DNA from 3 places in the Kumtagia sp. genome. Region 2 is predicted to be linked to each of the others. Evidence: riboswitches for the same ligand, from Rfam matches in the RefSeq annotation. Region 2 holds a riboswitch; each other region holds the start of a gene.
The links. A riboswitch is a leader RNA that binds a small molecule or an ion and turns the genes downstream of it on or off. The one in region 2 is predicted to bind cobalamin.
Positions count from the first base shown of each region.

Region 1: it holds a riboswitch for cobalamin, as region 2 does, so the genes downstream of both, AC5JDC_RS20940 (CbtB domain-containing protein) here and bluB (5,6-dimethylbenzimidazole synthase) in region 2, are expected to answer to the same signal.
Region 3: it holds a riboswitch for cobalamin, as region 2 does, so the genes downstream of both, AC5JDC_RS13575 (DUF1636 family protein) here and bluB (5,6-dimethylbenzimidazole synthase) in region 2, are expected to answer to the same signal.

Region 1 is NZ_JCACER010000076.1:227,036-238,646, forward strand. Features, by position in the region: gene AC5JDC_RS20885 (sarcosine oxidase subunit alpha family protein) at 1-311, shown strand, start outside; gene soxG (sarcosine oxidase subunit gamma family protein) at 304-891, shown strand; gene AC5JDC_RS20895 (DUF2336 domain-containing protein) at 1,070-2,188, opposite strand; gene AC5JDC_RS20900 (MaoC family dehydratase) at 2,337-2,789, shown strand; gene AC5JDC_RS20905 (HpcH/HpaI aldolase/citrate lyase family protein) at 2,789-3,652, shown strand; gene AC5JDC_RS20910 (flavin reductase family protein) at 3,675-4,280, opposite strand; gene AC5JDC_RS20915 (nitroreductase family protein) at 4,284-4,868, opposite strand; gene AC5JDC_RS20920 (RgsD C-terminal domain-containing protein) at 4,980-5,927, shown strand; gene cobO (cob(I)yrinic acid a,c-diamide adenosyltransferase) at 5,947-6,561, opposite strand; gene cobU (bifunctional adenosylcobinamide kinase/adenosylcobinamide-phosphate guanylyltransferase) at 6,563-7,078, opposite strand; gene AC5JDC_RS20935 (CbtA family protein) at 7,071-7,835, opposite strand; gene AC5JDC_RS20940 (CbtB domain-containing protein) at 7,848-8,027, opposite strand; cobalamin riboswitch at 8,064-8,257, opposite strand; gene AC5JDC_RS20945 (gamma-glutamylcyclotransferase) at 8,324-9,010, opposite strand; gene AC5JDC_RS20950 (aromatic ring-hydroxylating oxygenase subunit alpha) at 9,147-10,328, shown strand; gene AC5JDC_RS20955 (aldo/keto reductase) at 10,359-11,192, opposite strand; gene AC5JDC_RS20960 (heparan-alpha-glucosaminide N-acetyltransferase) at 11,273-11,611, shown strand, end outside.
Region 2 is NZ_JCACER010000024.1:24,197-31,373, forward strand. Features, by position in the region: gene AC5JDC_RS10275 (hypothetical protein) at 1-107, opposite strand, end outside; gene AC5JDC_RS10280 (hypothetical protein) at 104-391, opposite strand; gene AC5JDC_RS10285 (exodeoxyribonuclease VII small subunit) at 467-718, opposite strand; gene AC5JDC_RS10290 (histone deacetylase family protein) at 721-1,647, opposite strand; gene AC5JDC_RS10295 (S41 family peptidase) at 1,843-3,090, shown strand; gene AC5JDC_RS10300 (FMN-binding negative transcriptional regulator) at 3,463-4,110, shown strand; cobalamin riboswitch at 4,317-4,492, shown strand; gene bluB (5,6-dimethylbenzimidazole synthase) at 4,542-5,252, shown strand; gene AC5JDC_RS10310 (TetR/AcrR family transcriptional regulator) at 5,289-5,879, opposite strand; gene AC5JDC_RS10315 (MFS transporter) at 6,020-7,177, shown strand, end outside.
Region 3 is NZ_JCACER010000036.1:23,889-35,499, forward strand. Features, by position in the region: gene AC5JDC_RS13560 (serine hydrolase) at 1-996, shown strand, start outside; gene AC5JDC_RS13565 (DnaJ domain-containing protein) at 1,036-1,734, opposite strand; gene AC5JDC_RS13570 (VWA domain-containing protein) at 1,731-2,450, opposite strand; cobalamin riboswitch at 2,573-2,773, shown strand; gene AC5JDC_RS13575 (DUF1636 family protein) at 2,812-3,225, shown strand; gene cobW (cobalamin biosynthesis protein CobW) at 3,222-4,259, shown strand; gene AC5JDC_RS13585 (cobaltochelatase subunit CobN) at 4,414-8,148, shown strand; gene cobG (precorrin-3B synthase) at 8,145-9,725, shown strand; gene AC5JDC_RS13595 (precorrin-8X methylmutase) at 9,722-10,354, shown strand; gene AC5JDC_RS13600 (precorrin-2 C(20)-methyltransferase) at 10,351-11,118, shown strand; gene AC5JDC_RS13605 (precorrin-3B C(17)-methyltransferase) at 11,115-11,611, shown strand, end outside.

The DNA.
Region 1 (11,611 bases), on a different contig from region 2:
AGGGTCTTGTCTCGGACGAACGCCTGAGCCTTGTCGGCCTGATCGCCCGCGACAACCGGCCGCTCAATGGCGGCGCGCATGTCGTCGACTACCCCGACGAGGAGCGTCCGCGCCATTCGCTCGGCCATCTCACCGCCGCATGCTACTCGCCGGCGCTCGGCAGGCACATCGCCCTGGCGCTGATCCGCGGCGGCAAGGCGCGCCATGGCACCCGCGCCTACATCTCCGATCCGCTGCGAAAACGCTTCGGCGAGGTCGAGATCGTCAGCCATCACTTCTTCGATCCGGAAGGGACCCGCCTGCATGGTTGAGATGCTGTCGCCTCTGCAGCCGGTGTGGCGCCCCGGCTCGCATGGCAACTTCGCCGACGGCGTCGGCGTGGTGCTGTCGGAGACGCAGCCCGGCTCCATCGTGCAGGCCGCGGCCTGGCCCGGCTCGGAACGGGCCGTCATCGCAGCGATCAAGACGGCAACCGCCCTGTCGCTGCCCGACGGCGCCGGCGGCGGTGTCGCCATGGAGGCTAAGGCGGCTTTCGGCTTCGCGCCCGGCCGCTTCCTGATCGTGGCCGACGACGAGGGGTTGGCTGACACGCTGGTTCACGCAATCCCGATAAGCGATGGAACCGTCACCGATCTTTCGCATGGCCGCACGGCGATCCGTATCGCCGGGGCGAAGGCGGAGTGGGTGCTGCAGAAATTCTTCGCCGTCGACTTCTCGCTGCCGGCGCTGCCCGTCGGGTCAGGCATCTCGACCAATCATCACGACATCTTCGCGCAGATCCAGCGCACCGGCCCCGACCGTTTCGATCTCTACGTCTTCCGCTCCTTCGCCCGCAGCTTCTGGAAGATGCTCTGCCACGGCTGCGACGAGGTCGGCTACGAGGTGCGATGAGGGTCAGGCTGGCGGCGATGCGCGCGGCTCGCGAGGCCGATGCCTGCCGCGGCGTACCCGTCGGCGCCCACAACGACATCTGATCGGCAAGGCTAACCGAGACGATTGCGGCCAATGGCGATTCGGCGCCGGCCGGCGAAATCGAATAACCAGGCTGGCCTCGCCGGCGCGCGGAAAGCTACGCGGCCGCGATCGCCATCGCATGGGCGCGGGCGTTCTCGCGCAGCACGTCGACATGGATCGACTTCAGCAGGCTTGCGAGTTCTCCCGCCGGATTCGGGCCGAGTTCCCTCAACATCAGCCATGACACCTCCTGCGGGCCGGCGACGCGCTTGCCCCTCGCGACCTCGCGCCAGACCTTCAGCGCGCGGACGATCACGGCATGGGTGACGGCGCCCAGCCCCGCCCGGTTCAGCAGCGCCGAGACGGCACCGTCGCCGCCGGCGGCGAGCAGCGACTTCACGCGGTGCCCGGCCTCTCCGCTCAGGGCAATAAGGGCGGAACCGAAAAAATCCATCTTGCCGTGCGCGACCACACGGATGAGGAAGGCGGCGGTGAGGTCGCCGCGCAGACGCAGGTGCTCGATCAGCGCGCCGTGTTCGTCGGCATGCGTGCCTTCGATGAGCATGAGCGATGCCCTGACGCAGGCGTCGCGCGCCACCTTCTCGGCGCGTGCATGGCCGATCAGCGCGCGGACCAGCGGCGCCCGGCTCAGCGCGTCGCCGAGCTTGACCAGCAGCATGTGACGGCAGTCCGAGGGCAGCCGCGGATCGGCGACCATGGCTTCGCGCAGTCGCCCGACATGGCCGTGCCGCTCGGCGATGCGGCGGAAGCTGATCGAGGCGATGTCGGCGCCGGGATTGGCGAGAAGGGCCGAGCAGGCTTCGGCTTCGCCCACCTCGGCCAGCGCGGCCGAAACCGACATCGAGACGGCCGACCTGCGGGCGATCAGCTCCTGCGTGGCCACGCTTCCCGTGGCGACCCGGTCGATCAGATCGGCATCGGTGATCAGCGGCGAGCGCCCGATGATCAGGCTGGCCACCTCCGGCTGGTCGGAGGCCAGCGCGCTGATCACCTGCAAGGGGGCGTGCCGGCTCATCGACAGGGCTTCAGCAAGCGCCAGCCGCACTTTCCACGAGGGGTCGTCGAGCAGGAAGGTGAGCGCCGCTTCCGCCGCGCAGCGTTCCTCGAAGGCGAAGCGGTTCTCGATGAAGGCGCGCGCCAACGCACTCGCCGCCGCGGCCCGCTCGGCGACGCGCGCCGTGTTGACCCACCTCAGGAATTGCGACACCACCATGCGGACTGCCCACTACCCCCGGAACGACGCCCGGTCCCGTCGGCGACCCTAGGAACAAAAGGTTTACGAAGCGTTCACCATGTTCCTTAACCGGCTTGCCGGCCGGGGCGGCGGGGGCTAGCAAGGTCGGGAAACAGGAGGAGATCGCGTGGCGGGATTGTACCTGGAGGAGTGCCGGCCGGGGCTGGTCGTCCGGCACCAGCTCACCAAGACGGTGACGGAGAACGACAACATGATGTTCTCCACCATGACGCTCAACCCGCAGCCGCTGCATATCGACTTCGACTTCGCTGCCAAGAGCGAATGGGGCCGGCCGCTGGTAAACTCGCTGTTCACGCTCGGCCTGATGATCGGCATCTCCGTGCACGACACGACGCTCGGCACGCTGGTCGGCAATCTCGGCATGCGCGAGACGGTGTTTCCGCATCCGGTCTTCCATGGCGACACGATCCGGGTGGAGACGGAGATCGTCTCGGCGCGCGAATCGAAGTCGAAGCCGGATCGCGGCATCGTCGAGATGGAGCACCGCGCCTTCAACCAGGACGGCGTGCTTGTGGCGCGCTGCCTGCGCCAGGCGATGATGCTGAAGAGGCCCGCCTGATGCGCTCGCTGCTGTTCGTCCCCGGCGATTCGGAGCGCAAGCTCGAGAAGGGATTCGCGTCCGCTGCCGACGTCATCATCGTCGATCTTGAGGATTCGGTCGCAGCGGGCAACAAGGCGGCCGCCCGCACGATCGCGGCCGATTTCATCCGCGCCCGGCGGACCGCGAGGGCCGCGATCTACATCCGGGTCAACGATTTCTCTTCCGGCCTCACGGATGACGATTTGGCGGCGCTGGTACCGGCGCGGCCGGACGGCATCATGCTGCCCAAGGCATCCGGCCTGCCTGATGTCGAGCGGTTGGCCGCGAGGCTCCGCGTCCAGGAGGCGGAGAACGGCCTTGCCGACGGCGCCACCCGCATTCTGCCGATCATCACCGAGACCGCCGCCGGCGTGTTCGGCGCGGCGAGCTACGGCCAAGGCCACCAGCGTCTTGCCGGCGTCACCTGGGGCGCGGAGGACCTTTCGGCCGCCATCGGCGCGCACGCGACCCGCGACGAGCGTGGCCGCTATACCGACGTCTTTCGCCTCGCCCGCTCGGTCACGCTCCTTGCAGCCTCGGCGGCCGAGACCGCGGCGATCGACACCGTCTTCATCGACTTTCGCGATACGGCCGGCCTGAAGGCCGAATGCCTCGATGCCGAGCGCGACGGTTTTGCCGGCAAGATGGCGATCCATCCCGACCAAGTGGCGATCATCAACGAGGCGTTCAGCCCCTCACCCGAGGCGGTAGCGGAGGCGCGTGCCGTGATCGAAGCCTTTGCCGCCGCCGGCAATCCGGGCGTGGTCGGCATCGGCGGCAAGATGTACGACCGCCCGCATCTCAAGCGGGCAGAGCGCCTGCTGGCCAGGCTGCGTCCGTAACCGCGATGCAGCCTGGCCAGTCTCAATCCCGATCCCATTTCGGCGGGCGCATGGCAAAGGTGGCGTCGACCCGCGCATAGTCGAAATAGCCGAGACGGGCGACGTTGCCGGCCTTGGCCGTGTCGAACAGCCCGTCCTTGAGATAGGCCTCGTCGATATGGACGCCGACGACCTCGCCGATCGCGATCGTGGCGGGCGACGACCCGTCGAGCGCCTTCGGGTGGATGATTTCGGTCACCTTGCATTCAAGTGCTGCCGGAGCCTCGGCGACGCGCGGCGGCGCCACCAGCTGCGAGGGTGCGGCCGCCAGCCCCGCATAGTCGAATTCGTTGACGCCGCGTGGCGCCTCCACGGAGGTCCTGACCATCCGCTCGGCAAGCTCGCGGCCGACCAGGTTGACGACGAATTCGCCGGTCTCCTCGGCGAAGGTCACGCTGTCCTTGCCGTTGTCGGAGGAGAACCAGACGAGGGGCGGCTTCGACGAAAGCGCGTTGAAGAACGAATAAGGCGCGAGATTGACCTGCCCTGCCCTGCTCATCGTCGAGATCCAGCCGATCGGCCGCGGCGCCACGATCGCCTTGAACGGATCATGCCGCAATCCGTGGCCTTTCGCCGGCTCGAAGAACATCGTCTATTCCTTCCACGGCCCGGAGTAGTCGGAATAGAGCGCCGGGACATCCGGGCGCGGCCGCTCCGGCGGCTGGCCTTCATAATTGCCGATGTGGACGAAGCCGACGACGCGCTCGTGCGGCGCCAGACCGAGCAGCCGGCGCCCCTCCTCCACGTCAGAGTACCAGTTGGTGATCCAGTTCGCCCCATAGCCGAGCCCGTTCGCAGCAATCAAAAGGCTCATGGCGGCGGCTCCGCCTGACAGGAACATCTCCCATCCCGGGATCTTCAGGTTCGGTTTCGGGCTCGAAATCACACCGATCACCAGCGGCGCGCGGGAAAACCGCTCGCGCTCCTTCTGCTTGCGGCCTTCCGGCTGTGGCCCCTCGACCGCGTCGACCAGGTCCGCCAGCTTCTCGCCGATCTCCTCGCGTGCCTTGCCGCGGTAGAGGATGAAGCGCCAGGGCTCCAGCCGCCCGTGATCCGGCACGCGGGTCGCGATCTTCAGCATCAGGGCGATCTCGTCGTCCGTCGGACCGGGCCCCTTGAGATCCTGGATCGGCGCGGAGCCGCGGGCAAGCATGAAGTCGATGATGGGCGACGCCATTTTATTCTGGTTCCTCGAGTTTTCGGCTGAAGCACGCTGCGCGGCGGCTTGGGCCGCGCCCTGGCGCGCGCGGTCTTGAAATTGCCACCGCCTTGCGCTTCAAGGCAAGTCATGATCGCGCGAAAATTCCTGCTGGTGGCCGTCGGCCTTGTCGCACTCCCGGCTGCCGCATCCGCGCAGGACCGCGGCGATCGCCTGCACATCGACATGCCCGGTCTGTCCACCTACGCCCCGGCCCAAGCCACCTCGCCCTTGGCGACCGCCGGGCTCGGCCGCATCACGCTGGCGGCGCAACTGGTGGGCGATGGCGCCGAGATCACGCGCGGCCTGGTCTGGCGGGTGTTCGATACCGAGGCAGGCCCGGACGGTAAGCTGAAGCTCGTCGCCTCGGCCAAGGGCGGCACGCAGTCCTTCGACCTGATGCCGGGGCAATATCTCGTGCACGCCTCCTACGGGCGCGCCGGCGCGACCAAGCGCGTGTCGGTCGGCAGCGACGCCAAGCGCGAGGCCTTCGTGCTGGATGCCGGCGGGCTGAAGCTCAATGCGGAGAATTCCGGCGGCTTGCGCATTCCCGGCAACAAATTGAGCTTCTCGGTCTACCAGGGCGACGACAAGCCGGGGGCCGAGCGCGCGCTGATCCTGCCCGACATCAGCCCGGACACGGTGATCCGGCTCAACGCCGGCACCTATCACGTCGTATCGACCTACGGGAACGTCAACGCCGTCGTGCGCTCCGACATCAAGGTCGAGGCGGGCAAGCTGACCGAGGCTACCGTGGAGCACAGGGCGGCCGAGCTGACGATGAAGCTGGTGCGCGAGGCCGGCGGCGAGGCCATCGCCGACACGTCCTGGTCGGTTCTCACCAATTCGGGCGATCCGGTGCGCGAAAGCGTCGGCGCCTACGCCTCCATGGTGCTGGCCGAAGGCGACTACACCATCGTCGCCAAGAACCGCGACCACATCTACCAGCGCGACTTCACGGTCGAGGCCGGCCGCAACGAGGAGGTCGAGGTGATCGCCGACGAGAATGTTCCGCCGGCCGTGGAGGGCGCGGACTGAGCGCGTTCCCGCCAGCCGTCTAAAACTCGATTCCCTGCTGCGCCTTCACGCCGGCCGCGAAGTGGTGCTTGGTCGCGCCCATCTCGGTGACCAGGTCCGCGGCCTCGACCAGCGCCGGCTTGGCGTTGCGGCCGGTCACCACCACATGCAGCCCGCCGCGCCGCGCCTTAAGCGCCGCGACGACCGAGTCGAGATCGAGATAATCGTAGCGCAGTGCGATGTTGAGTTCGTCGAGCACGACGAGGCCGATCGTCGGATCGGCCATGAGTTCCCGTGCCTTCGCCCAGGCGGCTTCGGCCGCTGTCACATCGCGCCGAAGATCCTGCGTTTCCCAGGTGAAGCCTTCGCCCATCGAATGCCACACCACCTTGTCGCCGAAGGCCGCGAAAGCGGCCCGCTCGCCGGTGTGCCAGGCGCCCTTGACGAATTGCACGATGCCGACGCGGCGGCCGTGGCCCAGCATGCGCAACGCCAGACCGAAGGCGGCCGTGGTCTTGCCCTTGCCCGGCCCGGTGTTGACGATGAGCAGCCCCTTCTCGACCGTCTTGGTCGCGACCTCCGCGTCCTGAACGGCCTTGCGCTTGGTCATCTTGGCCTTGTGGCGCTCGGCCTGCGCGTCGTCGATCGCCTTCATCTCACTTCACCCGCATCGGCAGCCCGGCCGCCATGAACAGCACCTCGTCGGCCACGGCTGCCACCTTCTGATTGAGCCGCCCGGCCGCATCGCGAAAGCGCCGGGCGAGCGCGTTGTCCGGCACGATGCCGAGGCCGACCTCGTTGGAGACGACGAACCAGGGGCCGCGGGGCCGCGCCAGCAGGTCCGCCAGGCGGCGGCTTTCGCCCTCGACGTCATGATCGGCGAGCATATGGTTCGACAGCCACAGCGTCAGGCAGTCGACCAGCACGGGCCGCCCATCCGTAACCGCCTCGAGGGCTCCGGCCAGATCGAGCGGCGCGTCGACCGTTTCCCATCCGGCCTCGCGGCGGGCGCGGTGCCGCGCGATGCGCTCCGCCATCTCGTCGTCGAAGGCCTGCGCCGTGGCGATATAGGTCCACGGCGCCGGAAGCGCCGTGACCCGCGCCTCGGCGTGGCTGCTCTTGCCGGAGCGCGCCCCGCCGAGGACGAAGGTCAGCCGGCCGCGTTCAGGCAAGCTGGCCGCGCGCCTCACTGGCCGAGCCGAAAAAGCGCGAGCGCACGGCGCCGACCAGGCCGCCGAGCAGCGCCCAGAAGATCAGGTTGGTCACCGTGGTGGCGACCACGAACTGGTGGTGCAGGTCGGCGGGAATGGGTGAATCGTGGCTTTCCGGCTGCGGCGCGCCGATGACATGCGGGGCGACGATCAGCGCCACGCCGAGGATCGACAGCGCGACCGTGCCGCGAAAGGCGATCAGGGCGAGGCCGGCCGCCGTCGCCAACACCGTGCCGATCCACCAGACCTGGCGCGCGGCGAGATCGGCCGCCGGCATGGCCGGCAGTTCCGGCGGCAGGCCAAGGCCGGGCGCCAATGTGAACACGGCGAAGCCGGCAAAGCCCCAGAGAATTCCCGAGCGCCAGCCCGAAATGCCGCCGGCGAACTCCGACGCGGCCACCAGGATCAGCGCGAAGCCGATGCCGCTCAGCACGTTTGCAAGGAAGTTGAAGAAGAAGCGCTCGAAACCGTCGGCCGGAGCCCACGCCTCCTCGCCATGGGAATGCGCCTCGGCGGCGGCCGGCACGGCTTCGGTGCCGGTAGCTTCCGCAGCAGCGGGCGCGCCGTGATCGTGGCCTGTGACCTCGCCGGCGCTCTCGAAGGTTTCCGCCTTCAGGATCAGCGGCACGGTGGAATAGGCCTGGAGCGCGGTCATGACGAGGCTTGCCAAAAGCCCTGCCGCCGCCGCGACCAGCACGACGTTGCGAAGAAAGGTCATGTCACGCTCCCGTCAGTGGCAGGGAAAGGCCATCGAGTGACGGTAGTCATGCGCCGCGTTGTGCGCCGCCTCCATATGCGAGAAGCCGACGAAGCCGACGATGAAGATGCCGAGAAACCCGGCAAGCGCGAGCTGAATGGCGCGCGAGGAAGCCGAGACCGGAACGCCCAGCGAAGTCGAAACCGTATTCATTTGCAAGTCCCTTCCGCCCTCCACCCGAGGGCCCTTGATGCACGAATGTCGCCGGCAGGTCTCCTGGCTCGCGGGTTCTCGCCTTGCCCCGCCTTCCCGAGACAAAAGCCTCAGTGGCATTCGGGGTAGGCTCGCCGCTTACAGTTGCGGGGGCAGCCGCGGCCTTGGGCGAGACGCCCGCACCGCATTCCCTTTTGGTTCCTCGCGGAACCGACGACGGCCGCGACAATAGGCGCAAACCAGCGCCGCTGCAAATCCGAATCCGACATCGCACAGCCGGCCCGGTCGCGGAATCGCTATCGGACGGCCGCGAGTTCGGCTGCCACCAACTCCTGCAGCCGCCACAGGCGGCGGTCATGGATGCCGCGCGTTTCGAGGTTGCGCACGGTGTGGAACAGATAGTCGGCGCCGGAGCCGAGATGGCCGCAGGCCCGGGCCAGGATGCGCGCCACTTCCGCGTCGCTTCGCTTGCCGGCAAACGTCCGGCCCTTCGGGTTGACGGCGAAGCCAAGCGCGGCAAGCGGCCCGCCGGCGGTATGGAGCTTCAGCCAGGTCGGCAGGTAGGTGGAAGGCTTTGCGGTCATCTCGCGGCGGATCAGCCTGGAGACCATCTCCGCCGGATCGCCATCCGGCAGCCTGAAGGCGACGCCTCCGCATTGGCCGCCGGGCATGAGACCCATCATCAATCCCGGCTGCTCCAGCGTGCCGCGCCAGCGGGTCTGGTGAATGCAGAAGGCGCGGTGATAACCGCGCGCGGTGGCGACGCACTCCTCCACATGCTCGATCTCCGGCTTCCAGATCAGCGAGCCATAGGCGAACAGCCACAGCGGTCCGGCCGGCCGCTCCGCCATCGTGGCACCGAGGAGTTGCGCATAGTCGTCCTCGTCGAGATAGCCGAGGCCCGGCTCCTGACCGGAATCGGCGATATCTCGGTGGCAGCGCGCCACCATTTCCTCGGTCAACGCCATCAAGCGGGGCTTCATGCGACCGTACTCCGCGATAGGACACCCTGGCGCCCTTCGCGGCACAATCGCCCGGCGCTGCCTGGAAAAGCAAGTCGCCCCGGCACGGTTGACAAAGCCCGATGCGAAGTGTCCGCTCATGCAAATGGAGTGCGCGATGACCCCTGAATCGGTGAAGAGCGATCCTTACAACGGCCTGCCGTCGGCCGAGCCGACCCTGCCGTCCTCCGCCTACTGGGACCCCGCGGAATACCAGCGCGACCTCGAAGCGATCTGGTACCGCGACTGGATAATGGTCTGCCGCGAAGCTGACCTGTCGCAGCCGCTTGCCTACCGGGTCTTCACCATCGGCTCGCAGCAGGTGCTGGTGCTGCGCGACGAGCACGGCGAGTTGCAGGCCTTCCACAACACCTGCCGCCACCGCGGCTCGCAGCTCTGCCGCGGAAGCGAAGGTCGGCTCAAGGCGCGGCTGCTCACCTGTCCCTACCACGCCTGGTCCTATTCGCTGCGCGGCGATCTGGTGCGCGTGCCGTCGAAGTCGCTGCCCGAAGGCTTCGACAAGGCCGACTATCCGCTCTACCCGGTGGCGCTGTCGCTGTGGCGCGGCTTCGTCTTCGTCAATCTCTCGCCCGAGCCCGCCGGCACGGCCGCTTCCGCATTCGACCGCGATTCGGGCGATTTGACCAACTGGCCGCTGGAAGGTCTGGTGACCGGCCATGTCTTCACCAAGGTGATGGCCTGCAACTGGAAGATATTCTGGGAGAACTTCAACGAATGCCTGCACTGCCCCGGCGTGCACAAGCACCTGTCGGCGCTGGTGCCGATCTACGGCCGCGGGCTGATGGCGCGCCATGACGATCCGCAATGGGCGCTGCATGCCGACAATGACGAGCCGCAATATGCCGGGGGCCTGCGCGCCGGCGCCGAGACCTGGTCGCATGACGGGCGGGCGCTGCGCCACACCTTCGCAGGGCTGTCGGAGCGCGAGCGCACCGCCGGCCAGAGCTATGCCATGAACCTGCCGTCCATGTTCGTCGTCGGCCATGTCGACTATGTGCGCACGGTGCGGCTGGTGCCGCTCGGCCCGGAACTGACCGAGCTCACCGCCGAATGGCTGTTCCTGCCGGAAGCGCTCGAAGAGCCCGGTGCCGACCTCGACAACATCGTCGCCTTCGGTACCACCGTGCTCGAGGAGGACGCGGCCGTCTGCGAGATCAACCAGCGCGGGCTGCGCGCCCGGCCGCACCTGGCCGGCGTGCTGATGCCGGAGGAATACGACCTCCACCGCTTCCACGAATGGGTGCGCGAGGCACACCGGCGCGCCGCCGCCTCGCCCTGAAGCTCCCCGCCTCCGACCGGGAAAACCGATTCAGCCCGCGGCCCAGTCGATCGGAAATTCATCGTGGTCGCAGAGCCGCCGGCCGGCCTGCGTGAGCGCCGTGATCGCCTCCATCTCCGGCTCGCTCAAGGCGAAATCGAAGACGGCGATGTTCTCGGCCAGCCGCTCCTTCCTGGTCGTGCGCGGGATGGCCACCACGCCGGCCTGCTGCACGTGCCAGCGCAGGATCACCTGACCCGGCGTCTTGCCGTGGCGCTCGGCGGCGGCGCGCACCGCCGGCTCCGAAAACAGCCCGCCGTCACGGAACAGCGGACAGTAGGAGACCAGCGCCATGTCAGCCGCGCGGCATGCGGCGACGAGCTTCGACTGGTCGAGATAGGGATGGTACTCGACCTGGTCGCAGACCAGCGGCGCTTCCGACAGCGCCACCGCCTCGGCGAGCAGTCTCGGCGGAAAGTTCGAGACTCCGATGTGCCGGGTCAGGCCGCCACGGCGCGCCGCGTTGAGGGCGCCGATCGTTTCCTTCAGCGGGATGGTGGGGTTCGGCCAATGGATAAGCAGGAGGTCGACATGGTGGAGGCCGAGCCTCCGCAGGCTCGCTTCGGCCGCGCGCTCCAGCTTGCCGGCGGCAATGTCGGTGTACCAGACCTTGGTCGTAACGAAAACCGCGTCGCGGCCAATATCGCTCGCAGCAAGCCCGCGCCCGACGTCGGCCTCGTTGTCATATCGCGCGGCGGTGTCGACGTGCCGGTAGCCGAGCGCCAGCGCCGACGCCACGAGATCCGCGCAGGCATCGCCGCGCAGGGTCCAGGTGCCGAGCCCGAGCGCGGGAATGGCGGCGCCATTGGCGTTGACGACATGCATGATAGCCTCCAGGTGCTTTCGTTGGCGCTGCCGGACGTGATAGCCGTGGCGCCGCAGCCGGCACCGGAACCCGCCCCCAAATGCATCCTGACCCGAAAACCCAGCGAGAGCCAGCCGCGAAGCGGCGAATCGAGGCGCTCGACATCGCCCGCGGCCTCGCCCTCCTCGCCATGGCGATCTACCATTTCGCCTGGGATCTCGAATTCTTCGGCTATGCGCCGCCAGGCATGACGGCCGTCGGCGGCTGGAAGCTGTTCGCCCGCTGCATCGCCTCCAGCTTCCTGTTCCTGGTCGGCGTCAGCCTGGTGGTGGCGCATGGCCGCGGGATACGCTGGCCGGGTTTCCTGCGCAGGCTGGCGATGATCGTCGCCGCCGCGGCTGCGATCTCCGCCGTCACCTATGTCGCCGTGCCGGACGCC
Region 2 (7,177 bases):
TCGACCTGCCCTGCAAGCTTGTCGACATTCCGTTCCAGCCTTTCGACCTTGCCGGTCAGTTCCACGACCGTCTTGAGACCGGCCATGATGTCGCCCAACGCACTCATGTGCGCCGCCGCTCGGCAAGCTCCTTCAGCGTTTTCTCGATGTTGGCGTTGGTACGGTCAACCGCACGCGATGCCCGCTCTGCACTTGCCCGGAATTCACGCGCCAGCACGGCCAGTTCCTCCAGTTGGCGCATCTCTTCCGGATCGTAGGCTTCCACCGATCGGCGAACGATCTCCCCCACGGAAAGCCCTGCCTTTCGGGCTTTCGCCTCGAGATTGGACTTTTCGCCCGGGGTCATTAGGGTAACGACCCGTGCGGTCGCGGTTTCACGGCCAACATCCATGCCGACCTCCTATGCACATGACATTATCATAGTCACAGGCGGAAGGTCTTTCAAGCAAGCGCCCAGCGCGTCGGTCTACTCCCCGTCGAGCGGCTCGACGCCGACCGGCTTGCCCTCGCGCGACAGCCGGATTTTCTCGACCTTGTCTTCCGCTGCCTTGAGCAGCCGGTCGCAATGCGACTTCAGCGCCTCGCCGCGCTCGTAGATGCGGATCGACTGGTCGAGCGGCACGTCGCCGCGCTCGAGGTCGTCGACGATGCGCTCCAGCGCCTCGAGCGCCTGCTCGAAGCTCATGGCCTTGATGTCGGTGTTGGCTTCCTCGGCCATGCTCATCCTTTCATCATACGCCGGACATGGACGGCGACCGACGACGACAGACCGTCGAGGTCGTAGCCGCCCTCCAGCAGGCTGACCAGGCGGTTGCCGGCGCTTTTCGCGGCGCGGTCGAGCAATTGGCCCGTCGCCCAGTCGAAGTCTTCTTCGGTCAGGTTGATCTCGGCCAGCGGATCGCGGTGATGCGCGTCGAAGCCGGCCGAGACGATGATGAGATCCGGCGCGAAATCGCCGACCGCCGGCAGCACGCGGGCGCGAAAAGCCTCGCGGAACAGGTCGCTGCCGGTGCGCGGCGACAGCGGCGCGTTGACGATGTTGCCGGCGCCGGTCTCGTGCTTGGCGCCGGTGCCGGGATAGAGCGGCATCTGGTGGGTCGAGCAATAGAGCACGCTCGGATCGTCCCAGAAGATGTCCTGCGTGCCGTTGCCGTGATGGACGTCCCAGTCGACGATGGCGACGCGCTCGGCGCCGTGCCTGCGCTGCGCGTGGCGGGCGGCGATCGCCGCGTTGTTGAACAGGCAGAAGCCCATCGCCGTCGATTTCTCGGCGTGGTGGCCGGGCGGGCGCGACGCGACGAAGACATTGTCGGCCTTGCCGGAAAACACGTCGTCCACGGCCGCATTGGCCGCGCCGACGGCGCGGATCGCCGCCTCCCAGCTCTTCGGGCTGACGGTCGTGTCGGCATCGATGGCCTGGATGCCTTCCTCGGGGATCGCCTTGCGCACGGCTTCGACGTGGCGCTCCGGATGGGCATAGAGCAGCGTCGCCTCATCGGCTTCCGGCGCCTCGGCGCGGTCGAGCGCCTCGAAAGCCTCGTCGTCGAGCACGCGGGCGACGGCGCGCAGCCGGTCCGGCCGTTCCGGATGGCCGGGCGGCGTCAGATGCTCCAGGAAGACCGGATGCGAATAGAGCTTGGTGACCATGCCCCGATATAGGCGCCTCATTTCGTTTTGGCCATGGCCGGGAATGGCACGATCGGCGTTGCTCAACAGGCTTCCTGACAATCGCATCGCCGTCGCGGCCCGGCGGACGCCGGCGGCAATGCTCACGCAATCGTGTCGAACGACGTTCCCGATCCGGCCATGGTTGCCCGATAATGCCCGCGCAAGGAGACGGACATGCGAAGAACGATTCCCGGTCTGCTGGCGCTGCTCGTTGCCCTCGGCCTCGCGGTCGCGGCGGCGGCCGAGCCGCTGCGGTCCGGACATCCCGTCTTCGACCGGGCCGTCCAACTGGTCACCCGCGAGTTCTACGACGGTTCGGCGCTCGACCGCTTCAATGAAGCGGTCCGGCGCGAAATCGAAGATCCGCGGTCCCCGGTTGGAGCGGAAAGCCCGCCCGCGCGCGTCGATGCCGCCATCGAGGCGATCCTTGCCAGCCTCGGCGCGTCCCACACCGGCCGCTTCCGCCCCGGGACGATCGACTACTACGAACTGGCCGACATTTTCCGCTACGCCATCCGCGACGACAGGCGCAGGCTGTTCCCGCCCAACGGCGACGCCAGCTATCCGGGCATTGGCATGGTCGCCCGGCAGGACGACGGCCGCTGGTTCGTCACCGACGTCTATGACGGCCTGCCCGCCGACCGGGCCGGCGTTCTTGTGGGCGACGAGATCATGACCGTCGACGGAAAACCCTATGACGAGATCGCGTCGTTCCGGGAAAAAGTCGGCAAGACGGTCGGGATAAAACTCCGCCGCCGGGCGGATGCGGAGCCGGTCGCCGTCGAGGCTAGGGTCGAGCATCTGCGGCCGCTGGCCATGTTCGAGCGGGCGATTGCACAGAGCGCGGAAATCATCGAGCGCGACGGCCGCAAGATCGGCTATGTCCGGCTGTGGACGCTTGCCGCGCCGCGCTCCATGGAGGTGGTGGCCGAAGCCCTTGCGAGAGGGCCGCTCAAGGATGCCGAGGGCCTGCTGCTCGACCTGCGTGGGCGCTGGGGCGGCGGCAGCGCCGACGCGGCCGAACTCTTCCTCGGCCGCACGCCGCCGTTCCGGCTGATCCCGCGCAGCGGCCAGGATTTTCTCGCCAATGTGCGCTGGCATCGGCCGGTGGTCGCCATCGTCGACGAGGGCACGCGCAGCGGCCTCGAAGTGTTCGCATACGCGCTGAAGCTCAATGGCATCCCGCTCGTAGGCACGCGCACGGCAGGGGCCCTGCTGGCCGGCCGCGCCTACGTGCTGCCGGACGACAGCCTGCTCGAACTGGCGGTCTCGGACGCGGTCATCGGCGACAATGTCCGCCTCGAGGGCGCCGGCGTCGAGCCCAGCGTCGCCGTGCCGTTCAGGCTGCCCTATGCGGCCGGCGGCGATGCGCAGCGCGAGGCGGCAACCGAGGAGATGCAGCGCATCCTGGCGCGCGGGTGAGTTCGGCGCCGGAGCTCCGGCCTCGCCCGGGCGGGCGAATCGAACTCGGCGGCCTCGGCTCGCGGTCCGGCCCAATCTCGTCGGCACGACCATCGCCGCGCTGCTGCAGGGACCGCGCCCGCATGATGCCCCGCCTCCTTGGGGCGGGAAGGCGACGGACGGGCGGGGAGAGGTTCCATTTCGACCGGAAAGGCGCCGCGCGGACGGAAGTCCGCCATGGGCCGCTAGACCGTGGTGAACATGCTCTTGATCGTCGCGACGATCCGGCGCCGGATGCCGTCGTTCTCGAACTGGACCCGCAAAGCCTTGAAACTGGATATTCCAAGCGAGCCAAATCCTGCGCATCTTGCCCTCCAGCGCAAGGAGCTTGCCATGTATACGCCTCCCGCCTTTCGTGACGACGATCAGCAGAGCCTGAGGGCCACGATCCGTGCGGCACGGCTGGCGAATTTCGTCACCGCGACCACGGAAGGCCCGCTGGCCACGCCGTTGCCGCTCTACCTCGACGAAAGCGAGGGCGAGCACGGCGTGATCTACGGCCATCTGGCCAAGGCCAATCCCCAGTGGCGCGTTCCGCCGCTGGGCGATGGACTGGCGATCTTCATGGGACCGGACGCCTATGTGACGCCGTCGTGGTATGCGACCAAGCAGGAAACCGGGAAGGTGGTGCCGACCTGGAATTATGTCGCCGTCCATGCTTACGGCCCGGTCGAGTTCTTCACTGATCCAGGAAGGCTGCTGCAAGTCGTGAGCCGTCTGACCGATCTCCACGAGGGCGAACGGCCCTCGCCCTGGACGGTGTCGGACGCGCCGGCGGATTTCATCCAGGCGCAGCTACGCGGCATCGTCGGCCTGCGCATGCCGATCGCCCGCCTGGAGGGCAAGCGCAAGATGAGCCAGAACCGCGCTGCGGCCGACCGCGCCGGCGTTGCCTCGGGCCTCGCCGCGAGCGCGCGCGCTTCCGACCGTGACGCCGCGCGTCTCATCCCCCGCGAAGACCTGCTCGCCGGTTCCGCGTAACGGTGCCGATCATGATGCCAGCGACGTAATTCACGCGCTGCGGCTTCGTTGATCGTCTCACCCGGGCCGAGTTCCTCCTGCGTCGCGGCGCATACGTTCGCCGGCGTGGCGCGGAAGGCGCCGCTTCCCCGGATCGCTACTCACGTTCAGGGAATGTTCGCCGGACGATGTCGCCCCGGGGGTCGCGTCCGATAACTTTCCGGCATAGAGTGCCGCCACTGTCCGGTGCCCGCCTCGCGGGAGAATCGGGAACACGGTGGAATCCCGTGGCGTGTCCGCTGTAAGGGGGACCGCGCCGGCATGTGCCACCGCCTTGCGGCGGGAAGGCGCCGGAGGCGGGGCGAACCCGAGCCAGAAGACCGGCCGGACAGGAAGGTCATCCGCAAGGCCGGGCGGATCGACTTGTCCAATGAATCGCGAGGGGACAAGCGATGCCCGCAGGCGCCACATCTTCCGCCCATGCCTTCGAGGAGGCGGACCGCGAGGCGGTCTACCGGGCCATCTCAACGCGCCGCGACGTGCGCGCGCATTTTTCCGGCGAGCCGGTCGACGACGCCGTGCTGGCGCGGCTGATCGAGGCCGCCCACCACGCGCCCTCGGTCGGCTACATGCAGCCGTGGAATTTTGTCGTCATTCGCGACGCGGCGCGCCGCGAGCGGGTGCGCGAGCTCTTCCTCGCCGCCCGACTGGAGGAGGCGGAGCGGATCGCGGGTGACAGGCAGGCGCTCTACAAAAAACTGCGGCTGGAGGGCATCTGCGAGAGCGCGCTCAACCTCTGCATCACCTGCGACCGCAGCCGGGCGCGGGAAACGCCGCTCGGCCGCTGGCACAACCCGCAGATGGACCTCTACAGCACCGTCTGCGCCGTCCAGAATTTCTGGCTCGCCGCACGTGCGGAAGGCATCGGCGTCGGCTGGGTCAGCATCTTCGACGAGGCGGCGCTGAAGGCGTTGCTCGGCATTCCCGAGCATGTCGTGCCGGTGGCCTATCTCTGCGTCGGGCGCGTTTCCTGCTTCGCCGAGAAACCCGACCTGGAGACGCAGGGATGGCGTAGCCGCATGCCGGCGGCCGAACTCGTCATGAGCGAGACTTTCGGCGGGGAAGGCGAAACAGGGCTGAAAGCGGCGATCGCCGGCAGGTAGTCGCCCCGTGGCCGACCGAAAGAGCGAAAAAAATCCTCAGCGCGCCAAAAACCCTTCCAGCATTGCCTTGAAAGCTGCCACCGCCTTCTTCGAGGTCGCTTCCGGGTCGTCGGAATTGGCGATCCACTGCGCCGCGTAGAGGGAGGCGCCGCTGATCAGGCGCGCCGCCGCCTCCGGATCGATGTCGGCGACGGCGCCGTCCGCCTTCAGCCGGGCGAGGCTCCTGGTCATGGACGAGATGCAGGCATTGGCGTTGGGCCATTGCGCGGGGTCGCCGAGCACGGCAGGCCCGTCGCGCAGCATGATGCGCTGGATCTCCGGCTCGAGCGCCATCTCGATATAGGCGACAGACTCGTCGACAAAACCCTGCCAGCGGTTCGGCGCGCGGCCCGAGATGGTGCACAGCCGCTCGTTCATCTCGGCATCGATCTCGGCGATGACCGCCTGCAGCAGGCCTTTCTTGTCGCCGAAGTGATGGTAGAGCGCGCCGCGGGTGAGGCCGGCGGCGGCGGTGAAATCGTCCATCGACGCGTCCGCGTAGCCGATGGTTCCGAAGGCCTGGCGGGCGGCGGCGAGCAGCTTTGCGCGGGTTTCCGCAATCATCTCGCTGCGTGGTCTGTGGGCCATTGCCGTCCTTTCCCATACGAGCCGTATATTTATTTCACGTACGACGCGTATATTAATTGACATACGATCCGTATGCAATTAACTGAATGCATACGCTACGTATGTAAGTGACGTCGCCCCGGGAATCCAGGAGCATCCCCATGTCCAATCCCTATCGCGAAATCTTCAGGGCACCAGGCGCCAAGGGTTTTGCCGCCGCCGGCTTCCTGGCACGGCTGCCGCTCGCAATGGCTCCCATCGGCATCGTCGCCATGCTGTCGCAGGCGCTCGGCGAATACTGGCTGGCCGGCGCGGTGTCGGCCACCTTCGCGCTGACCAACGCCCTGGTGGCGCCGCAGATCTCCCGGCTGGTCGACCGCCTCGGCCAGGCCAAGGTGATGGTGCCGGCCACGATCGTCTCCGTGGCCGCCTTCACGGCCCTGATCGCTGCCACCAACCAGGGCTGGCCTACCTGGACGCTGTTCGCCTCGGCGCTACTCGCCGCCACCATGCCCAGCATTCCGGCGATGGTGCGCGCGCGCTGGACGGAGATCTTTCGCGACCGTCCCGAGCTCAACACCGCCTTCGCTTTCGAATCGGCCGCCGACGAGCTCGTCTACATCGCCGGCGCGTCGGTATCGGTGGGCTTGAGCGTGGCGCTGTTCCCGGAAGCCGGAATGCTGGTCAGCACGCTGTTCCTGGCATTCGGATCGGCCGCCTTCATCCTGCAGCGCTCGACCGAGCCGCGGGTGCGGCCGGTGGAGCACGGCGGCGGCGGTTCGGCGATCCGGCAGAGGCCGGTGCAGATCATCACCTTCGCCCTGATCTTCATCGGTGCGATCTTCGCGACCGCCGAAGTCAGCGCCGTGGCGATCACCAAGGAGCTCGGCCAGCCCGGCGCCGCCAGCCTGGTCATCGGCGTCTACGCCGTCGGCTCCTTCGTCGTCGGCCTGATCGTCGGCGCGCTCAACCTGAAGATGGCGCTGCAGCGGCAACTCGCCATCGCCGTCGCCATCATAGCGCTGACCACGCTGCCACTGCTGGTCGCCGACACGGTGCCGCTGCTGGCGCTGGCCGTGTTCGTCAGCGGCGTGGCGATCTCGCCGACCTTCATCACCGCCTTCGGCCTGATCGAGCGGCGCGTGCCGGAGGCGATGCTGACCGAGGGCGTCACCTGGGTGATGACCGGCATCGGCATCGGCATGGCGCTCGGAGCCTTCGCGGCCGGTTGGGTGGTCGACAATTTCGGCGCGCAGAACGGTTTCTGGGTATCCGTCGTCGCCGGGACGATCTCCCTGCTCACCGTGTTGCTCGGCCAG
Region 3 (11,611 bases), on a different contig from region 2:
GTGTCGGTCGAGACCGCCATCTACGCGCTGATCACCCGCTCCGCCAACGACGCGGCGCTGGCCCTTGCCGAAATGCTGGGCGGCTCGGAAGCCGGTTTCGCCAAGATGATGACCGCCAAGGCCCGTGCGCTCGGCATGGACAGCACCGTGTTCCGCAACCCGCACGGCCTGCCCAACACCGCGCAGTTCACCACCGCGCGGGACATGGCTACCCTGGGCATCGCGCTGCGCGAGCATTTCCCGCAGTACTACCCCTATTTCTCGGTGCGCTCCTTCCAGTACGGCAAGCAGCGCATCGCCAACCACAACCGCCTGCTCGGCAAGGTCGAAGGCGTCGACGGCATCAAGACAGGCTACACTCGCGCATCCGGCTTCAACCTGGTCTCCTCCGTCACCGACGGCGACCGGCGCGTCGTCGCGGTTGTGATGGGCGGCCAGAGCGGCGCCAGCCGCGACCGCCACATGGCGGAGCTGATCGAGAAGTACCTGCCCAGGGCGAGCGGCCGCCGCGGCGGCCCGCTGGTGGCCAAGGCCGCCGGCTCCTCGTTCTCGGCGATCGCCGAGGCGATTCTGCCCAAGCGCAAGGCGCCGACCCCGCAGGCCCGTCCGGACATCGACTCGGTGGCGGAGATCGCCGAAGCCGCGGACGAGACAATCGAGACGACGGCCGTCGTCGAGCAGGCCTATGCGGCGCCGGCGCCCCGCCCGCGCGCCGACATCGACGCTATGCAGACGGCCTCCGTCGAGCCGGAGGGCTGGGTCATTCAGGTGGCCTCCTCGCCGAGCAAGGTGGAAGCGACCGCCATGCTCGAAACGACGGCGCGCAAGGCTCCGTCCGTGCTCGCCTCGACGTCCGGCTACACCGTTCCCTTCTACAAGGACGGCGTCACCTACCACCGCGTCCGCTTCGCCGGCTTCGACACCAAGGCGGCCGCCTGGAAGGCCTGCGGGCAGCTCAAGAAGCAGAACATCGGCTGCTACGCCGTCCAGAACTGAGAACACGTATTTCCGAAGTTGTAGTTCGTATCGGGAGAGTTAGTGGTGATTGGCGAGAAGGACATCCTTGGCTTCGTTGATCCGCGCCGCGAGGAACGACGTCCCGCCGAGGTCGGGGTGCAGGCGCTGCATCAGGCGGCGATGCGCCTTGCGGATATCCGCCGGGGAGGCCCCCGCTTCAAGACCAAGGATCTTGTAGGCCTCCTGCTTAGTCATGGCGCCCGCACGTGGCGCAGCTCGCTCCCCGTCGCCGTCGTCCGCCTTCGCGTTTTCGCGCCAGATGGGAAAGCGGCCGTCAAGATACGTCTCCAGTAGCTGGCGGCTCTCCGGATCGTCGGCGAGGTCGTCCCGCAGATCCCGGAGCTCGCGCAGCGTCATGCTGCTCAGCATGCGCTGCTCGTGACGGCCGGCAAGCACCAGACCGTCGAGCGCCCCGCTGTCGTGGTCCAGTTCCATTTCGAGCGCGGCGGTGCGGACGTTGGAGCGTTTGCCGGGGCTTTTCGGCTTTCGCCCGGCCTGCACCCGCGCCGCGCCGTACCATGCCAGAGCCGCCGAGATCAGAAAGCCGCCGATCCCCGACCGCCCGACCAGCAGCAGCACCAGGCCGAAGACCCCGAGCACGATCGGACCGGCGGTGCGCAGCGTGCGCGCCAGCTTGGCGGCGTCCGATTTCAGGAAGCCGGTCACGGCGGCCAGGGCGACCAGCAGGACCAGCAGGCCGCCGATCACATAGCTCATCCTTCACCCCGCATGTGTTCGATCAGCAATCTGTCCTCCGGCCGGTTGCGCGCCTCCAGCGCCTTCAACCCGCCGGTCGCGAATACAGCCACCGAGGACAGCAGCTTTGCAAGCGTCGCGGCAGCGGTCCGGTCGAAGCGGAACCAGGCGCCCTTCGACAGCCGGGCCATTTCCTTGAACGCCTTTTCGGCGGCGGGATCGCGCCCCTCCTGGAACACGAAGACCGGCACGCCGAGCAGGCCGAGCCGCCCGGCCTGCTCGGCGAGCCCGTCGATCTCCTCCTCCATCGCGTCGCCGATATAGACCAGCGCATCCACCTTGCGGCGCGCCGTCTCCTTGAGGGCGTGGGCGAGGATCTTGCCGATCTGGGTGTGGCCGGCGCGGCAGTCGATCCTGGTCATGAGATCCTTGAGCGATCCGGTGTCGCGCACGAAGCGCGAGGCGCGGCATTCGCCGAAACCGCGGAAATAGGCGAGCTGGACCTCGAGCCCGCCGCTGTTGCCGACGGCGTCGAACATCTCGCCCTGCAGCCGGCAGGCCATGTCCCAAGTCGGCTGCCGGCTCATCGTGGCGTCGAGCGCCAGCACCAGCCGCCCGCCGGCATCCGTCTTGGCCTGCGCCATCGACCGCGCCAGCCGCACGAAATCGTCGATCTCGCGCGAACCGGAGCGGTCGAGCGATCTGTCCGAGCGGACCGGTGTGCCGTTTTTACCCATCACCCCTAAAAAATGTGTCGAGCCGGCGTGGCTTGCAAGCCCGATAACGTCGGCCGGCACCATGCGGAACGGCAATGCGATGCCGGCGCCCCGGCGGTGCGTTGACAGGCTCCGCCGCCGGAGCGTAAACCACGGGCGACGGTTCCCTTCCCGGCAATGGGAAGGGCTAAGAGGGAATGCGGTCAGGCCGTCCGGCCGAATCCGCAGCTGTCCCCGCAACTGTAGGCGGCAAGCCCGCGCCGAAAGCCACTGGAGCGATCCGGGAAGGCGGCTGAGGGCGACAACCCGCGAGCCAGGAGACCTGCCGTCGGAATCGCAATCCCACTGTCCGGCGGGTGACCCGGACGAGGAGCCGTATGACGTGACCATCGGACCGTTTCTGTCGCAGGACGCCGCCACGCCGGTCGAGGGCGTGACGCTCGTCGTCTGCTCGTCCTGCCGCGACGCCACCGGCTCGGACGCCCGGCCCCGCGCCGGCGAGTTGCTCGGCAACCAGGTCCGCGAAACGGCGCGAGGCACCGGCGTAGCCGTGCGCCAGGCCGAATGCCTCGGCAACTGCAAGCGCCGCCTCAGCGCCGCGCTGCTGCGCGACGGCTGCTGGAGCTACGTGTTCGGCGACCTGACGGAGGACGACGCGCCCGACCTCGTCGCCGGCGCCCTGCTCTTCGCGACGTCGACCGACGGCCTGCTGCCCTGGCGCGGCCGCCCCGATTGCCTCAAGCGCGGGCTGGTCGCCCGCATCCCGCCCCTTGCCATCCTCGAGGACCCTTCATGACCGCTTCGCTCAACCGCGTCCCCTGCACCGTCGTCACCGGCTTCCTCGGCGCCGGCAAGACGACGATGATCCGCCACATCCTGGAAAACGCCGGCGGACGGCGACTGGCGCTGATCGTCAACGAGTTCGGCGACGTCGGCATCGACGGCGAGATTTTGAAGGGCTGCGGCGTCGAGGCCTGCCCGGAGGAAAACATCATCGAGTTGGCGAACGGTTGCCTGTGCTGCACCGTGGCCGACGATTTCGTGCCGGCGCTCGACCGGATTCTGGCGATGGAACCGAAGGTCGACCACATCATCATCGAGACCTCCGGCCTGGCCTTGCCGAAGCCGCTGGTGCAGGCCTTCCAATGGCCAAGCGTCAAGAGCCGCGTGACCGTCGACGGCGTCGTCGCCGTGGTCGACGGCCCGGCGCTCGCCGCCGGCAAGGTCGCCTCCGACATGGACGCGCTCGCCGCGCAGCGCGCCGCCGACGGGACGCTCGACCACGACGACCCGGTCGAGGAGGTGTTCGAGGACCAGGTCGCCTGCGCCGACCTCGTCATCCTGTCGAAGAGCGATCTCATGAACGCCGAAGCGACCGCCGCCGCCCGCAACCTGATCGACGCGCATCTTTCGCGTGCCGTGAAGGTCGTGCCGACGGCCGAGGGCCGTGTCGATCCGTCCGTGCTGCTCGGCCTTGGCCTGGCCGTCGAGGACGACATCGAGAATCGAAAAACCCATCACGACGACGAGCTCGACCACGAGCACGACGATTTCGATTCCTTCATCGTCGAGCTGCCGGGGGTGACCGACCCGGACGATCTCGCCGGGCGCATCGCCGCCGCCGCCGAGAGCGAGAACGTGCTGCGCTTGAAGGGTTTCGTCGCCGTCGACGGCAAGCCGCTCAGGCTGCTCGTCCAGGCGGTCGGCCCGCGCGTCAACCACTATTACGATCGCGCCTGGACCGCCGCCGACGACCGCCGCTCGCGCCTGGTGGTGATCGGGTTGAAGGGGCTGGACCGGAATGCGGTTGAGAAGATTCTGGCGGGCTGACGGAATGCCGCGTTCCTTCGCACCCCCCTCTGTCCTGAGCTTGTCGAATGGGCCGGACATGTCCGGTCCATTCGACAAGCTCAGGACAGAGGGGGGTGTGGAGGAGTACGGACCGCCGCTGTGGCAAACGGCCGGCTTGGTCTAGGACTGCGCCATGCACATCCTGCCCACGACATCCGCATCGCTCGACGACCTGATCGAGCCGGTCGACCTGGCGCAACAGCCGGCGGACATCGTGGCGCTGTCCTTCACCGACAGCGACCTGGCTGCCATCGCGGCGGCGTGGAAGCGCGACGAGGCCGCCCTGCCCTCGATGCGGCTCGCAGCACTCCGCGACCTTCGCCACCCCATGTCGGTCGATCTCTGGCTGGACAAGGTCGCGGCGCACGCCAAAGTGATTCTGATACGCATCCTCGGCGGCTACGACTGGTGGCGCTACGGCTGCGACCAGGTCGCCGCGCTGGCGCGGGCCAAAAATGTCCGACTCGCGCTGCTGCCCGGCGAATGCCGGGAACAGGACGAGCGGCTGGTCGAGTGTTCCACCCTGCCACGCGGGGAACTCGACGCGCTGCTCGCCTTCTTCCGCGAAGGCGGACCGGACAATATGGACGCGCTCGTGCGGCGGCTCGCGGCGCTGGCGCGCGGCGATGGCGCGGCGGATGCGGCGGTGGCGGTGCCGAAGGCGGGATTTTACGGGCGCGGCGTCCTCTCCCCCCTTGCTGGGGAGATGGCCGCGCAGCGGCCAGAGGGGGTCGATCCAGGCAGCGCTCGACATGAAGGCCGCGCTCGGCCTCGGGGAACGCCGAGCACTGCCGAAATTACCCCACCCGGCCGGCCCTTCGACAAGCTCAGGACCGCCCACCCTCCCCTCGAGGCGGAGGGAAACGCACCGCCCGTCCTCGTTCTCTTCTATCGCTCCATGCTGCTCGCCGACGACGTCGCACCGATCGACGTGCTGTCCACGGCGCTGGAAACCAGGGGTATCGCGCCGATCCCCATCTTCGTCGCCAGCCTGAAGGACCGCGAATCGATCGCGTTCGTCGAGGCCGCGATCCGCGACCTCGCGCCGGCGGCGATCGTCACCGCCACCGCCTTCGCGACCGGCGCCGAGCCCGGCGCCGACACGCTGTTCGACCGCGCCGGCGTGCCGGTCTTCCAGGTGATCGTCGCCACCACCCGGCGCGAGGCCTGGGCGGAGAATGCGCGCGGCCTGGCGCCGGCCGACCTCGCTATGCATGTGGTGATGCCGGAGCTCGACGGCCGCGTGCTCGCCGGCGCGCTGTCCTTCAAGGCTGCGAGCATCGTCGACCCATCGCTCCGCTTCACGGCGCAAGCCAACACACCTGAGCCCGACCGCGTCGAGCAGGTGGCGGGACGCATCGCTGCCTTCCTGCGGCTCGCCGCAACCCCGCGCGAAAGACGCCGGCTGGCGATCCTCATTCCCGACTATCCCTCGGCGCCGGGACGCACCGGCTATGCCGTCGGCCTGGACGTTCCCGCCAGCGTGCTCGCCATGCTGCACGATCTGAAGGACGCCGGATATTGCGTTGATTCGATTCCGCAATCACCACGCGCATTGCTCGACCTGCTGGAGCGCGGTGGGCAGAGCCTGACGCTCGATGACTATCGGCGCTTGGCTATCGACCTGCCGGCTGACGCCATGGCCGCGCTCGAGGCAGCGTGGGGGGACGCGGGCGATGATTGCGATAATCCGCGTTCCTTCGCACCCCCCTCTGTCCTGAGCTTGTCGAATGGGCCGGACATCTCCCCCACAAGGGGGGAGATTGGCAGCGTCGGCGACGCCGCTCTTTCTGCAACGCCGGCGATTTGCGAAACCAATGCGGCCGGCTCAATCTCCCCCCTTGTGGGGGAGATGTCCGGCCCATTCGACAAGCTCAGGACAGAGGGGGGTGCAAAGGAGCGCAGCGCATCCATTTCCACATCAAAGAAACCAAACCGCCACTTCCCCTTCCGCGCCGCCGCCTTCGGCAACGTCACCGTGGCGCTCGCGCCGGACCGCGGCCGCTCCGCCGACCGCCGCGCCGACTATCACGACGCTACGCTGCCGCCGCGCCATGCGCTGGTCGCCTTCGGCCTATGGCTGCGCGAAAGCCTCGGCTGCCATGCACTCGTCCATGTCGGTGCCCACGGCACGCTGGAATGGCTGCCCGGCAAGGTCGTCGCCCTGAGCAAAAACTGCTTTCCTGAAATCGTCACGGGGCCCCTGCCCGTCGTCTATCCCTTCATCGTCAGCAATCCCGGCGAGGCAGCGCAGGCCAAGCGCCGCATCGCGGCCGTCACCCTCGGCCATCTGCCGCCGCCGATGGCCGCCGCCGGCCATGACGGAGAGCGCCAGAAGCTGGAGCGGCTGGTCGACGAATACGCGCAGGCCGACGGCCTCGACCGCCGCCGCCGCGACCGGCTGGCCAAGCTGATCGTCGAGACCGCCGCCAGGACCGGGCTGGCCGGCGAAGCCGGCGTGGCCAAGACCGACGCGCCGGACGAGGCGCTGCGCCGCATCGACGCCTGGCTCTGCGACCTCAAGGATTTTGCCGTCAAGGACGGCCTGCACGTCTACGGCCGCGCCGCGCCCGACGAGGCCGAGCCGCTGCGCACCGCCAGCGCCGAGGCGGAGCGCAAAAACCTGCTCGCCGCGCTCGACGGCCGCCATGTCCGCGCCGGGCCGGCCGGCGCCCCGGCGCGCGGCCGCACCGACGTGCTGCCGACCGGCCGCAACCTGTTCACCGCCGATCCGCGCACCATGCCGACGCCGACCGCCTTCGACCTCGGCAAGGCGGCGGCCGACGACATGCTGCGCCGCTACCTGCAGGACCACGGCGACTGGCCGCGCTCGCTGGTCATCGACCTGTGGGGCAGCGCCTCCTTGCGCACCGGCGGCGAGGAGATCGCGCAAGGCCTGGCGCTGATGGGCTGCCGCCCACAATGGGACGCCGCCACCGGCCGCGTCACCGGCATCGAGGTGCTGCCGCTGGCGACGATCGGCCGGCCGCGCGTCGACGTCACCTGGCGCATATCCGGCCTGTTCCGCGACATGTTCCCGACGCAGATCGCGCTGATGGACGCCGCCGCGCGCGCCGTCGCCGCCTGTGCCGAGGAAATCGCCGACAATCCGCTCGCCGCCACCGCGCGCGCCGAAGGCAAGCCTCCCGCGCGCATCTTCGGCTCCTCGCCCGGCACCTACGGCGCCGGCATCGAAGACCTGCTGGCGCGTGGCGACTGGACAGCGCGCGAAGAGATCGGCAAGGCCTATCTGGCAGCCGCCTCGCACGCCTATGGCGGCGCCGACGGCGTCGGCGAGGTGGCGCCCGGCGCCTTCGCCGGCCGCATCGCGGCGGCCGACCTGCTGGTGCACACCGGCGACGATCCGACCCGCGACATCCTCGAAGGCTCCGCCGACGTCGCCTTCATCGGCGGCTTTTCGGCAGCGCTTGCCGCACTCGGCAGAAATGCCGACGTGATCGTGCTCGATACCACCGACCCGGCACGGCCGAAACCGCGCTCGGTGACGGAGGCGGTGACCCGCGTGGTGCGGGCGCGCGCCACCAACCCGATCTTCATCCAAGGCCAGATGCGCCACGGCCCGCGCGGCGCATCAGAGTTCGCAGAGACGGTCGACCGGCTGGTCGGCTTCGCCGAGACCACCAATGCCATCCCCAGCGCGCTGATCGGCGCGGTGCACGACGCCTATCTCGGCGACGAACGGGTGCGCGCCTTCCTGCTACGCGAGAATCCGGCGGCGGCGCGGGCGATCGCCGAGCGTTTTGCCGCCGCGCGGCGGCGCGGCCTGTGGCACCCGCTGCGCAACTCGGTCGACGACGATCTCGCCGCGCTCATCGCCGAGGCCTCGGCCCAGGAGACGGCGGCATGAGCGCGGCCCTCAGGCGCGGCGCCTGCCCGGCCCTGTCGGCGCCGATGCCCACCGGCGATGGGCTGCTGATCCGGCTCTCGCCCGTTTCCGGAGGACTTTCGCCGAAGTCGCTGATCGGACTCTGCGAATCGGCCGCGCGCCACGGCAATGGGGTGGTCGAGGTGACGGCGCGCGGCAGCCTTCAGTTCCGCGGCTTCTCTGCGTCGTCCGCCGAGCGCTTCGCCGCCGACGTCGATGCGCTCGGCATGGCGGTACGCACCGGCGTGCCGGTCGAGGTGAGCCCGCTGGCGGGGACGGATCCGGCCGAGATCGCCGATCCGGTGCCGATAGCGGAGCGCATCCGCCAAGCGGTTGCCGCAGCCGGACTGGAGCGGCGGCTGGGGCCAAAGGTGTCAGTCGTGGTCGACGGCCGCGGCGCTGTCACCCTGGATTCGATCTCCGCCGATGTGCGGCTGACGGCGGAGAAATCACAAGGCGGTCCGATCTGGCGAGTGGCGATTGCGGGAGACTTAGAAACGGCCAAGCAATTCGGCTGCTATGACGACAACGGCGCGATTCGGGCCGTGCTTTCCGTTCTTAAAAGAATTGCGGAGCGAGGCCGGGATGCGAGAGCGAGAGACGCTGCTGCCAGCGGGACTTTGAACTGGCTGCGTCCCTCCGCACCCCCCTCTGTCCTGAGCTTGTCGAATGGGCCGGACATCTCCCCCGCAAGGGGGGAGATTGGCAGTTCTATTGCCGCCGCTCCTCCTGCAACGCGGGTGATTGGCGAAATCGCAGAGGCCGGCGCGATCTCCCCCCTTGCAGGGGAGATGTCCGGCCCATTCGACAAGCTCAGGACAGAGGGGGGTGCGAAGGAGCGCGGCTCCAGCAATGCGAAGGGCACGCTCCGTTCAGGCTGCGATCTCTTTCGTCTGAACGACGGACGCAACGCCTTCCCCGTCACCCTGCCCTTCGGCCATATCGACGCCGCCCGCCTCATCGACCTCGCCCGCCACGCGGAGGCGTTGGGTATCGCCGACATCCGCCCAGCCCCGGCACGCACCCTGCTGCCGATCTGCCCTTCGCCCGACTCCGCGGACGCCTTGCGCGCCGCAGCGGCAAGGCTCGGCTTCGTCACCGACCCCGCCGATCCGCGTTCACGAATCGCCGCCTGCCCGGGCGCGCCGGCCTGCGCCTCCGGAAAAATCCCGGCTCGGGAGATCGCCGAGCTCGCGGGCGCACTCGCCGACCTTACCGACTCGGATCTTTCCATCCACATCTCCGGCTGCGAAAAGGGCTGCGCCCGGCAGGCGGCGGCCGACATCGTCATCATCGGCGGCGAAAACGGCGCCGGACTTGTCGTGCAGGGAACACCTAAGGCGACGCCCCTGGCCTACAGGTCGGCGGACGGCCTGCCGCGGGCGATCGCGGCGGTGGCAAGGATTCTGACAAATCTCGGGGCCGAGCGCGCCGGTGGCGCGAAGCCGGTTCCGGAAACTATACGCAGCGGCCGGCGCCCGGGCGATTCGGACATTGCAGCGCTGACGCAGGACGACAAGGCCAGGCTCGCCGCGGCATTCGAACAGGGAAGACCATGACGGTTTACGACTACATCCGCGACGGCGACGCCATCTACCGGCGCTCCTTCGCCATCATCCGCGAGGAAGCCGATCTCTCGCGCTTCTCCGAGGCCGAGGCCGATGTGGCGATCCGCATGATCCATGCCTGCGGCCAGGTGGAGGCGGCGGAGCATTTCGTCTTCTCTGAGAATTTCGTGGAGGCAGCGCGAACGGCGCTGGCCGGCGGCGCGCCGATCTTCTGCGACGCCCAGATGGTGGCGCACGGCGTCACACGCGCCCGGCTGCCGGCCGGCAACGAGGTGGTCTGCACGCTGCGCGACCCGCGCACGGCAACGATCGCCGCCGAGATCGGCAATACACGCTCGGCCGCGGCGATAAGGCTGTGGGGCGAGCGCATGGCCGGCTCGGTCGTGGCGATCGGCAATGCGCCAACCGCCCTTTTCTATCTGCTCGAACTGCTGCGCGACGGCGCGCCGAAACCAGCGGCGATCCTCGGCATGCCGGTCGGCTTCGTCGGCGCTGCCGAATCCAAGGATGGTCTTGCCGAAAATTCCTTTGGCGTGCCCTTCGCCATCGTACGCGGACGGCTCGGCGGCAGCGCCATGACGGCGGCCTGCCTCAACGCGCTGGCGAGGACGGGCCTGTGACCGCGCAGTCGAAAGGACGCCTGATCGGCGTCGGCACCGGGCCGGGCGACCCCGAGCTGCTGACGCTCAAGGCGGTGCGCGCGCTCGCAGAGGCGGACGTGCTGGCGCATTTCGCCAAGCGCGGCGGCAACGGCAACGCCCGCGCCATCGTCGAGGGTCGGCTGAAGCCCGGCGTCGTCGAGCTGCCCCTGCATTATCCGGTCACCACCGAGATCGCCAAAAGCCACGACGACTACAAGGCGCATATCCTCGCCTTCTACGAGGAGTCTGCCGCAATTGTCGCGCGCCACCTCGACGCCGGCCGCACCGTGGCGGTGCTCTCCGAGGGCGACCCGCTGTTCTACGGCTCCTACATGCACCTGCATGTGCGCCTGGCGCACCTCTATCCTACCGAGGTCGTCCCGGGCGTCACGGCCATGTCCGGCTGCTGGTCGGCCACCGGCCAGCCCATCGTCCAGGGCGACGACGTGCTCACCGTGCTGCCCGGCACTATGAGCGAGTTCGACCTGGCGCGCCGTCTGGCCGACACCGACGCCGCGGTGATCATGAAGGTCGGCCGCAACCTGCCGAAGATCCGCCGGGCGCTGGAAGCGACCGGCAGGCTGGAGCGCGCCTTTTATGTCGAGCGCGGCACGATGGCCAACGGGGCGACGATGCGGCTGGCCGACAAGGCCGACGACGCCGCGCCGTATTTCTCGATCGTGCTGGTTCCCGGCTGGCTCGGCCGCCCCGGCAGCGTCACGGCATCCGGAGTTGTGCTGTGAGCGGCCGCCTGTTCGTCGTCGGCCTCGGTCCCGGGAGCCCGGATCAGGTCACGCCGGAAGCGCGGGCGGCGGTGGCCGAAGCCAAATTCTTCTACGGCTACAAGCCCTACCTCGACCGTCTTGACCTAAGTCCCGAGCAGGTGCGGGTAGCCTCCGACAACCGCGAGGAGTTGTCGCGGGCGCAGGCCGCTCTGTCGAAGGCGGCGGCGGGCGAAACGGTCGCGGTGGTGTCGGGCGGTGACCCCGGCGTGTTCGCCATGGCCGCCGCCGTCTGCGAGGCGATCGAGGCCGGCCCGGCCGCATGGCGCAACCTCGACATCGAAATCGTCCCCGGCGTCACCGCGATGCTGGCGGTCGCGGCCCGCGCCGGCGCGCCGCTCGGCCATGATTTCTGCGCCATCTCGCTTTCCGACAACCTGAAGCCATGGGACGTGATCGAGCGCCGGCTGACGGCGGCGGCGGCGGCCGGCTTCGTGATCGCGCTCTACAACCC